DNA from 2 places in the Streptomyces sp. NPDC048623 genome. Region 1 is predicted to be linked to the other one. Evidence: riboswitches for the same ligand, from Rfam matches in the RefSeq annotation. Region 1 holds a riboswitch; the other holds the start of a gene.
What was found. A riboswitch is a leader RNA that binds a small molecule or an ion and turns the genes downstream of it on or off. The one in region 1 is predicted to bind glycine.
Positions count from the first base shown of each region.

Region 2: it holds a riboswitch for glycine, as region 1 does, so the genes downstream of both, gcvP (aminomethyl-transferring glycine dehydrogenase) here and gcvT (glycine cleavage system aminomethyltransferase GcvT) in region 1, are expected to answer to the same signal.

Region 1 covers NZ_JBEZHV010000002.1:8,541-12,720, reverse strand. The annotation lists gene glyA (serine hydroxymethyltransferase) at 1-770, opposite strand, end outside; gene gcvH (glycine cleavage system protein GcvH) at 810-1,187, opposite strand; gene gcvT (glycine cleavage system aminomethyltransferase GcvT) at 1,316-2,455, opposite strand; glycine riboswitch at 2,640-2,753, opposite strand; gene AB0C73_RS03125 (AAA family ATPase) at 2,963-3,655, shown strand; gene AB0C73_RS03120 (enhanced serine sensitivity protein SseB) at 3,747-4,180, shown strand, end outside.
Region 2 covers NZ_JBEZHV010000043.1:9,661-13,840, forward strand. The annotation lists gene AB0C73_RS34885 (DNA polymerase IV) at 1-870, shown strand, start outside; gene AB0C73_RS34890 (PRC-barrel domain-containing protein) at 903-1,277, opposite strand; glycine riboswitch at 1,392-1,490, shown strand; gene gcvP (aminomethyl-transferring glycine dehydrogenase) at 1,669-4,180, shown strand, end outside.

The sequences.
Region 1 (4,180 bases):
AAGCCGGGGAAGACCGAGGAGTTCAGCTTCTTCGCGAACTCCTTCTTCGCCAGGATGATGCCGCCGCGCGGGCCGCCGAGCGTCTTGTGCGTGGTGGAGGTCACCACGTCCGCGTACTCGACCGGGTTCGGGTGCAGACCCGCCGCGACCAGGCCCGCGAAGTGGGCCATGTCGACCCACAGGTACGCCTCGACCTCGTCGGCGATCCGGCGGAACTCGGCGAAGTCGAGCTGACGCGGGTACGCCGACCAGCCGGCGATGATCACCTTCGGGCGGTGCTCCTTGGCGAGGCGCTCGACCTCGGCCATGTCGACCAGGCCGTTCTCGTCCACGTGGTACGCGACCACGTTGAACTGCTTGCCCGAGAAGTTCAGGCGCATGCCGTGGGTGAGGTGGCCGCCGTGCGCCAGGTCGAGACCCAGGATCGTGTCGCCGGGCTGGGCGATCGCGAACAGCGCGGCCTGGTTGGCGGAGGCGCCGGAGTGCGGCTGCACGTTGGCGTACTCGGCGCCGAACAGGTCCTTGATCCGGTCGATCGCGATCTGCTCGGCCACGTCGACGTGCTCGCAGCCGCCGTAGTAGCGGCGGCCCGGGTAGCCCTCGGCGTACTTGTTGGTGAGGACGGAGCCCTGGGCCTCCATGACCGCGACCGGAGCGAAGTTCTCCGAGGCGATCATCTCGAGGGTGGACTGCTGGCGGCGGAGCTCGGCGTCGACGGCGGCGGCGACGTCCGGGTCCAGCTCGTGGAGGGGAGTGTTCAGAAGCGACATGAAGCGATCCCTAGGGGGTCTCGGTCAGCCTGCGGTGAATCAGCCTGCGGTGAAGGCGGTGTACTCGTCGGCGGAGAGCAGGTCGCCCGGCTCCTCGGCGATGCGCACCTTGAACAGCCAGCCACCCTCGAACGGGTGCTTGTTCACCAGCTCCGGGTCGTTCACGACGTCCTCGTTGGCCTCGACGACCTCGCCGGTCACGGGGGCGTACAGCTCGCTGACGGACTTGGTGGACTCCAGCTCGCCGCAGGCCTCGCCCGCGGTCACCGTGTCACCGACCTCCGGGAGCTGCACGAAGACGATGTCGCCGAGCGCGTTCGCCGCGTGCTCGGTGATGCCGACCGTCGCGACGCCGTCCTCGGCGCCCGACAGCCACTCGTGCTCCTTGCTGTAGCGAAGGTTCTGCGGGTTGCTCATGACCTGATTCTCCTGGATGCGGGGAGTGCGGATGTACGGGGGTCTTACGGGGTGAGACGCGGACTGAGACGAATGCGTCACGTTCCGAGCGGGCGGAGCCGCGAACGGGCGGGGCTGTCGCCCCATCCTCACTTCTGGCGCTTGTAGAACGGCAGCGCCACGACCGCGTACGGCTCGTGCGTGCCGCGGATGTCGACGCCGACACCCTCGGTGCCGGGCTCGGCGAAGGCCGCGTCCACGTACGCCATGGCGATCGGCTTGGCCAGCGTCGGGGACGGGGCGCCGGAGGTGATCTCGCCGATGACCTCGCCGTTCGCGACGACCGACATGCCGGCGCGCGGGACGCGGCGGCCCTCGGCGACCAGGCCGACCAGCTTGCGCGGCGGGGCGGTCTCGGCGCGCTCGGCGGCCTTCTCCAGGGCCTCGCGGCCGACGAAGCGGCCCTCGTTCGTGGTCTTCTCGAACTTCACGACGCGGCCGAGACCGGCGTCGAAGGGGGTGAGCGAGGTGTTCAGCTCGTGCCCGTACAGCGGCATGCCCGCCTCAAGGCGCAGCGTGTCGCGGCAGGACAGACCGCACGGGATCAGGCCGACGCCCGCGCCCGCCTCGGTCAGCGCCTGCCACACGCCCTCGGCGTGCTCGGGCTTCAGGAACAGCTCGAAGCCGTCCTCGCCGGTGTAGCCGGTACGGGCGATGAGCGCGGGCACGCCCGCGACGGTGCCCGGCAGGCCGGCGTAGTACTTCAGACCGTCCAGGTCGGCGTCGGTGAGGGACTTCAGGATGCCGGGGGACTCGGGGCCCTGCACGGCGATCAGGGCGTACGCGTCGCGGTCGTCGCGCACCTCGGCGTCGAAGCCCTCGGCGCGGGCCACCAGGGCGTCCAGGACGACCTGGGCGTTGGAGGCGTTGGCGACGACCATGTATTCAGAAGACCCAGCCTCCGTCTCGCCGAGGCGGTAGACGATCAGGTCGTCGATGATGCCGCCGTCCTCCTGGCAGATCATCGTGTAGCGGGCGCGGCCGTTGCCGACGGTCGAGATGTTGCCGACCAGGGCGTAGTCGAGGAGCTCCACGGCCTGCGGGCCGGTGACGGTGATCTCGCCCATGTGGGAGAGGTCGAAGAGACCGGCCTTGGTGCGCACGGCGTTGTGCTCGTCGCGCTCGCTGCCGTACCGCAGCGGCATGTCCCAGCCGGCGAAGTCGGTCATGGTCGCGCCCAGCGAACGATGCAGGGCATCGAGGGCGGTCAGACGGGGGGCAGTGCTCATGGGGTGGCTCCCGGGTCCCAGGCGTGCGGGGCACGACATACATGACGGTGAGGACGATCCTCCCCATCTGTCATGGAACCTGAGAGGTTCACCGAGAGCATCTCGTCACCGAGTGATCGGCGCCGAGAGATCGGCTTGCACCTTGGGTGGGGACGCGACGGTGCGACCCGCTTTTCAGATCTGCCTCATCCACGCGGTACGGGGCCTGAGAGATTCAAGGGAGGTACTTGCTCCTTCGGCGCCCGGGCAGGCGGCGCGACTGCGCCGGCTGGACCCGGAACTCTCCCGCGCGGATTCGAGCGGCCGGTATGCGGTTGTGCGCGCTCGTGCGAGCGCGTGGCGCGCTCATCATTGCACGGCCGATCCGCGCGGCAAATCGCTTGTGCCTCATTACCGTCTCTTTACACTTCGTGGGCAGGGGTCCGCAGACACCCGGCAGTCGGCAGGCCCGGTGGTCCGCAGGCCCGCCGGTCCGCGGACCCGACTGGGACAGATGGGGGAGAAGCGATGACGATCCGGCACACCGGTGTTCCGGCCACGGCGACGAACGCCGGAATACCGGCCCAGCGGGCGGTCGCCCGGGCCCGCGTCCGCGAGCGGGCCCGCAGCAGGCGCCGTGCGCGGCTGCTGCGCGACCTGCGCGAGCGCGGCGGCCGCAGCCCCCGCGCGCTCACCTTCGCCGCCGGGGACGTCGTCGTGGTCTCCGGACTGCCCGGCGCCGGGAAGTCCACCCTCATGGCCCGGGCCGCCGAGGGCCGCGCCGTCGACTCCCAGGACACCCGGGAGCGCTGGGAGGCCCGGCTGCCCCGCTTCCTGCCGTACGCGCTCTACCGCCCGTTCGCCCGCCTCGCGCACTACGCGGGCCTGCGCCGCGCCCTGCGCACCGGCGCCGGGGTGATCGTCCACGACTGCGGCACCCAGTCCTGGGTGCGCGGCTGGCTCGCCCGCGCGGCCCGCCGGCGCGGCGCCGCCCTGCACCTGATCCTGCTCGACGTCGACCCGGACACGGCCCGGTCGGGCCAGCGCGACCGCGGCCGCGGCGTCTCCCCGTACGCCTTCGCCCGCCACCGGCGCGCCGTCGCCCGGCTGGTCCGCACCGCCGAGGCCGGCGCCCTGCCCCCGGGCTGCGCCTCGGTCACCCTGCTCGACCGGGACGCCGCCGACGCCCTGCGGAAGATCGCCTTCCGCGACGGACCGTGACGCACTCCGCACCTTTTTCGGTCACAACCGCCGCTTGGCGCCATTAGGGTGCTGAGGCGCACCGTGACCGGGGAAGGGGACGAGGAGAACCGTGGACGTGACGTGGCCGGGCAATGAGCTCGAGGAAGTACTGGCCGCCTCCCTCGGCAACCCCTCCGCCGGCGGACGCCTGGTCGAGGTCCTCGGCCGCAGCCCCGTCTGGGTGCCGCTGCCCAACGGCGGCGGGCCCGACAGCGCCGACCTCGACCTGCCCACCATGGAGATCGACGGCGCCGCCTACGTGCCCGTCTTCAGCTCCGAGCGGGAGTTCCTCGCCATCGCCGGCGCACACATGTCGTACACCGTCGCCCCCGCCCGCGACTTCGCCCGCGGCCTGCCGCCGCAGCTCGGCATCGCCGTGAACCCCGGCGGCACCGTCGGCGTCCCGCTGCCCCCGCCCGCCGTCGCCGAGCTCTGCCGGGCCGGCCGCACGGCCCTGGACGGGCCCGCCACCGGTGGCCGGGTGCGGCTCTTCGAGCCCGACTG
Region 2 (4,180 bases), on a different contig from region 1:
GTGCGGATCATCCCGGGGGTCGGGCCGGCCACCGGAGAGCATCTGCGGCGGGCCGGGATCACGACGGTCACGGACGTGGTGGAGGCGGGCGAGGACGAGCTCGTACGGCTCCTGGGACGGGCGCACGGAGCCGGGCTCCACCGGATGGCGCTCGGGCGTGACGACCGGCCGGTGGTGGCGGAGCGGGACACCAAGTCGGTCTCGGTGGAGGACACCTTCGACGTGGACCTGCACGACCGGCTGCGGATCCGCCTGGAGGTGGAGCGGCTCGCGGAGCGCTGTGTGGCGCGGCTGCGCGGCTCCGGGCACTCCGGGCGGACCATCGTCCTCAAGGTCCGGCGGTACGACTTCTCGACGCTGACCCGCTCCGAGACGCTGCGCGGCCCGACGGACGACCCTGTGGTGGTGCGCGAGGCGGCCGGGCGGCTGCTCGACCTGGTGGACACCACGGGCGGGGTGCGGCTGCTCGGTGTGGGCGTGAGCGGTCTCGCCGACTTCACGCAGGAGGACCTGTTCGCGCAGGCCGAGGCGCAGGCTGCCGAGGCGGACGCTGAGCCCGTACGGGACGAGGGCGGGGAGCCCAGGCAGTCCCCGGGGCCCGCGGAGCCCGCGGCCGCCGTGCCTCAGGCCGCGCCGCCGACCGCCACGGAGACCGCCGAGCGGCGCTGGGCGCCCGGGCACGACGTACGGCACGCGGTGCACGGCGCCGGATGGGTGCAGGGCAGCGGCCTCGGCCGGGTCACCGTGCGCTTCGAGGAACCCGGCTCCGAGCCGGGCCGGGTCCGCACCTTCTCCGTCGACGACCCCGACCTGACACCGTCCGATCCGCTGCCCCTGGTCCCGGGCGGTGCCACCGGAGCGGCCGCCTAGGCCGGACGCGGCCTGGCGCCCGGGTGGGGCCGTCAGGCCTCCTCCTGGCCCGCCAGACGGCCGAAGTCGCGGGGGCCGGAGTCCTGGGGCGGCGGGGGCAGGGCGAGACTGTAGTGGCGGTAGAGCTGGAGTTCCTGCTCCGGCGAGAGATGCCGGCCGACGCCGAAGTCCGGGGCGTCCTTGATGAGCGCGCGCTCGTACGGGATGTGGAGGCCGTCGCCCGTCAGCTCGCTGGGCTCCAGGGGGACGAACGCGTCCCGGCTGAACAGTCCGGTGCGGACGGCGGCCCATTCGGGGACGCCCGTCGCGTCGTCCAGGTACACCTCGTCCACGGTGCCGATCTTGTGTCCGTTCCGGTCGAACGCCTTGCGGCCGATCAGGCTGCGCGGATCGATGTCGGTCTGCACGGTCCCTCCAACTGGTCGCAACTGCTCTTCAAGCACTACGAAAGGGCACATCTGGGATGTCGGCCACTTGAGCGATGGGAGAAGGAACGGCGCTGGTAGGCTGGCTGTGGCTGTTTACCCCGCGCGGGAGAGTCCTCCGAGGAAAGCTTTCGGAGGCGCCGAAGGAGCAAATCCTCCCCGGAATCTCTCAGGCACCCGTACCGCGCGGACGAGGTCACTCTGGAAAGCAGGGCGGGCGTCCACGTCTCCCGCCCTCACCGACGGTGAAAGCCGGCCCGCCGCGAGGCACGGCCGGTGAAGCTCTCAGGTCGAGATGACAGAGGGGGAGGCCGTCCGGGCACCCGCGCCGCGGTGCCCCTCGCAGGTCGTGACGACCAGGAGGCCCCCGTACATGACCGCCAACCGCATCCCGCTCTCCGAGCTCGAGCAGGGCATCCCCTTCGAGCAGCGGCACATCGGGCCCGACGCCGAGGCGCGGGCCAAGATGCTCGCCCAGGTCGGTTACGGCTCCCTCGACGAGCTCACGGCCGCCGCCGTGCCGGACGTCATCAAGAACGCCGAGGCGCTGGCCCTGCCGGCCGCCCGCACCGAGGCCGAGGTGCTCGCCGAGCTGCGCGCCCTCGCCGACCGCAACCAGGTCCTCACGCCGATGATCGGCCTCGGCTACTACGGCACGTTCACCCCGTCGGTGATCCTGCGCAACGTCATGGAGAACCCGGCCTGGTACACGGCCTACACGCCGTACCAGCCGGAGATCTCGCAGGGCCGCCTGGAGGCGCTGCTCAACTTCCAGACCATGGTCGCCGACCTCACCGGTCTGCCCACCGCCGGCTCCTCGCTGCTCGACGAGGCCACCGCCGCCGCCGAGGCGATGGCGCTGTCCCGCCGTATCGGCAAGGTCAAGAACGGTGTGTTCCTGGTCGACGCCGACGCCCTGCCGCAGACCGTCGCCGTCATCCAGACCCGCGCCGAGCCCACCGGCGTCGAGGTCGTCGTCGCCGACCTGTCCGCCGGCATCCCGGCCGAGATCGCCGAGCGCGGTGTCTTCGGTGTGCTGCTCCAGTACCCGGGCGCCTCCGGTGCCATCCGTGACATCAAGCCGGTCATCGACCAGGCCCACGAGCTCGGCGCGATCGTCACCGTCGCCGCCGACCTGCTCGCCCTCACCCTGCTCGCCTCCCCGGGTTCGCTCGGCGCCGACATCGCCGTCGGCACCACCCAGCGCTTCGGTGTCCCGCTCGGCTTCGGCGGCCCGCACGCCGGCTACATGTCGGTCCAGGACAAGCACGTCCGCTCGATGCCCGGCCGTCTGGTCGGTGTCTCCGTCGACGCCGACGGCAACAAGGCCTACCGCCTGACCCTGCAGACCCGCGAGCAGCACATCCGCCGCGAGAAGGCCACCAGCAACATCTGTACGGCGCAGGTCCTGCTCGCCGTCATGGCCGGCATGTACGCCGTCTACCACGGCCCCGACGGCCTCAAGGGCATCGCGCAGCGGACCCACCGCTACGCCGCGATCCTCGCCGCCGGTCTGCGCGCCGGGGGCGTCGAGCTCACCCAGGGCGCCTTCTTCGACACCCTCACCGCCCGTGTCCCGGGCCGCGCCGACACCGTCGTCACCGCCGCCCGCGAGGCCGGTGTGAACCTCCACCTCGCCGACGCCGACCACGTGTCCGTGTCCTGCGACGAGACCACCACCCGCGCCGACCTGGCCGCCGTCTGGGCCGCCTTCGGTGTCAACGTCGACCTCGCCGACATCACAGCCCTCGACGCGAGCACCGAGGACGCGCTGCCCGTCGACGCGCTGCGCACCGACGCGTACCTGACCCACCCGGTCTTCCACGCGCACCGCTCCGAGACCGCGATGATGCGCTACCTGCGCAAGCTGGCCGACCGCGACTACGCCCTCGACCGCGGCATGATCCCGCTCGGCTCCTGCACCATGAAGCTGAACGCGGCCACCGAGATGGAGGCGGTGACCTGGCCCGAGTTCGGCCAGATCCACCCCTTCGCCCCGGTCGAGCAGGCGCAGGGCTACCTCACGCTCATCACCGAGCTCGAGGAGCGCCTCGCCGAGGTCACCGGCTACGACAAGGTGTCGATCCAGCCGAACGCCGGCTCCCAGGGCGAGCTGGCCGGTCTGCTCGCCGTCCGCGCGTACCACCGCGCCAACGGCGACGCCCAGCGCACCGTCTGCCTCATCCCGTCCTCCGCGCACGGCACCAACGCCGCCAGCGCCGCGATGGCCGGCATGAAGATCGTCGTCGTCAAGACCGCCGAGGACGGCGAGGTCGACGTCGAGGACCTGCGCGCCAAGATCGAGCAGTACCGCGACGAGCTCGCCGTGCTGATGATCACCTACCCGTCCACGCACGGTGTGTTCGAGGAGCACGTCGCCGACATCTGCGCCGAGGTCCACGAGGCCGGCGGTCAGGTGTACGTCGACGGCGCCAACCTCAACGCCCTGGTCGGCCTCGCCAAGCCGGGCCACTTCGGCGGCGACGTCTCGCACCTCAACCTGCACAAGACCTTCGCCATCCCGCACGGCGGCGGCGGCCCGGGCGTCGGCCCGGTCGGTGTGCGCGCGCACCTCGCCCCGTACCTGCCGAACCACCCGCTGCAGCCCGCCGCGGGCCCGGAGACCGGCGTCGGCCCGATCTCGGCCGCCCCGTGGGGCTCGGCCGGCGTCCTGCCGATCTCGTGGTCGTACGTGCGCCTGATGGGCGGCGAGGGCCTCAAGCACGCCACCCAGGTCGCCGTCCTCGCGGCGAACTACATCGCCAAGCGCCTGGAGCCGCACTACCCGGTGCTCTACACCGGCCCGGCCGGTCTGGTCGCCCACGAGTGCATCGTCGACCTGCGTCCGCTGTCCAAGGCGACCGGCGTCACCGTCGACGACATCG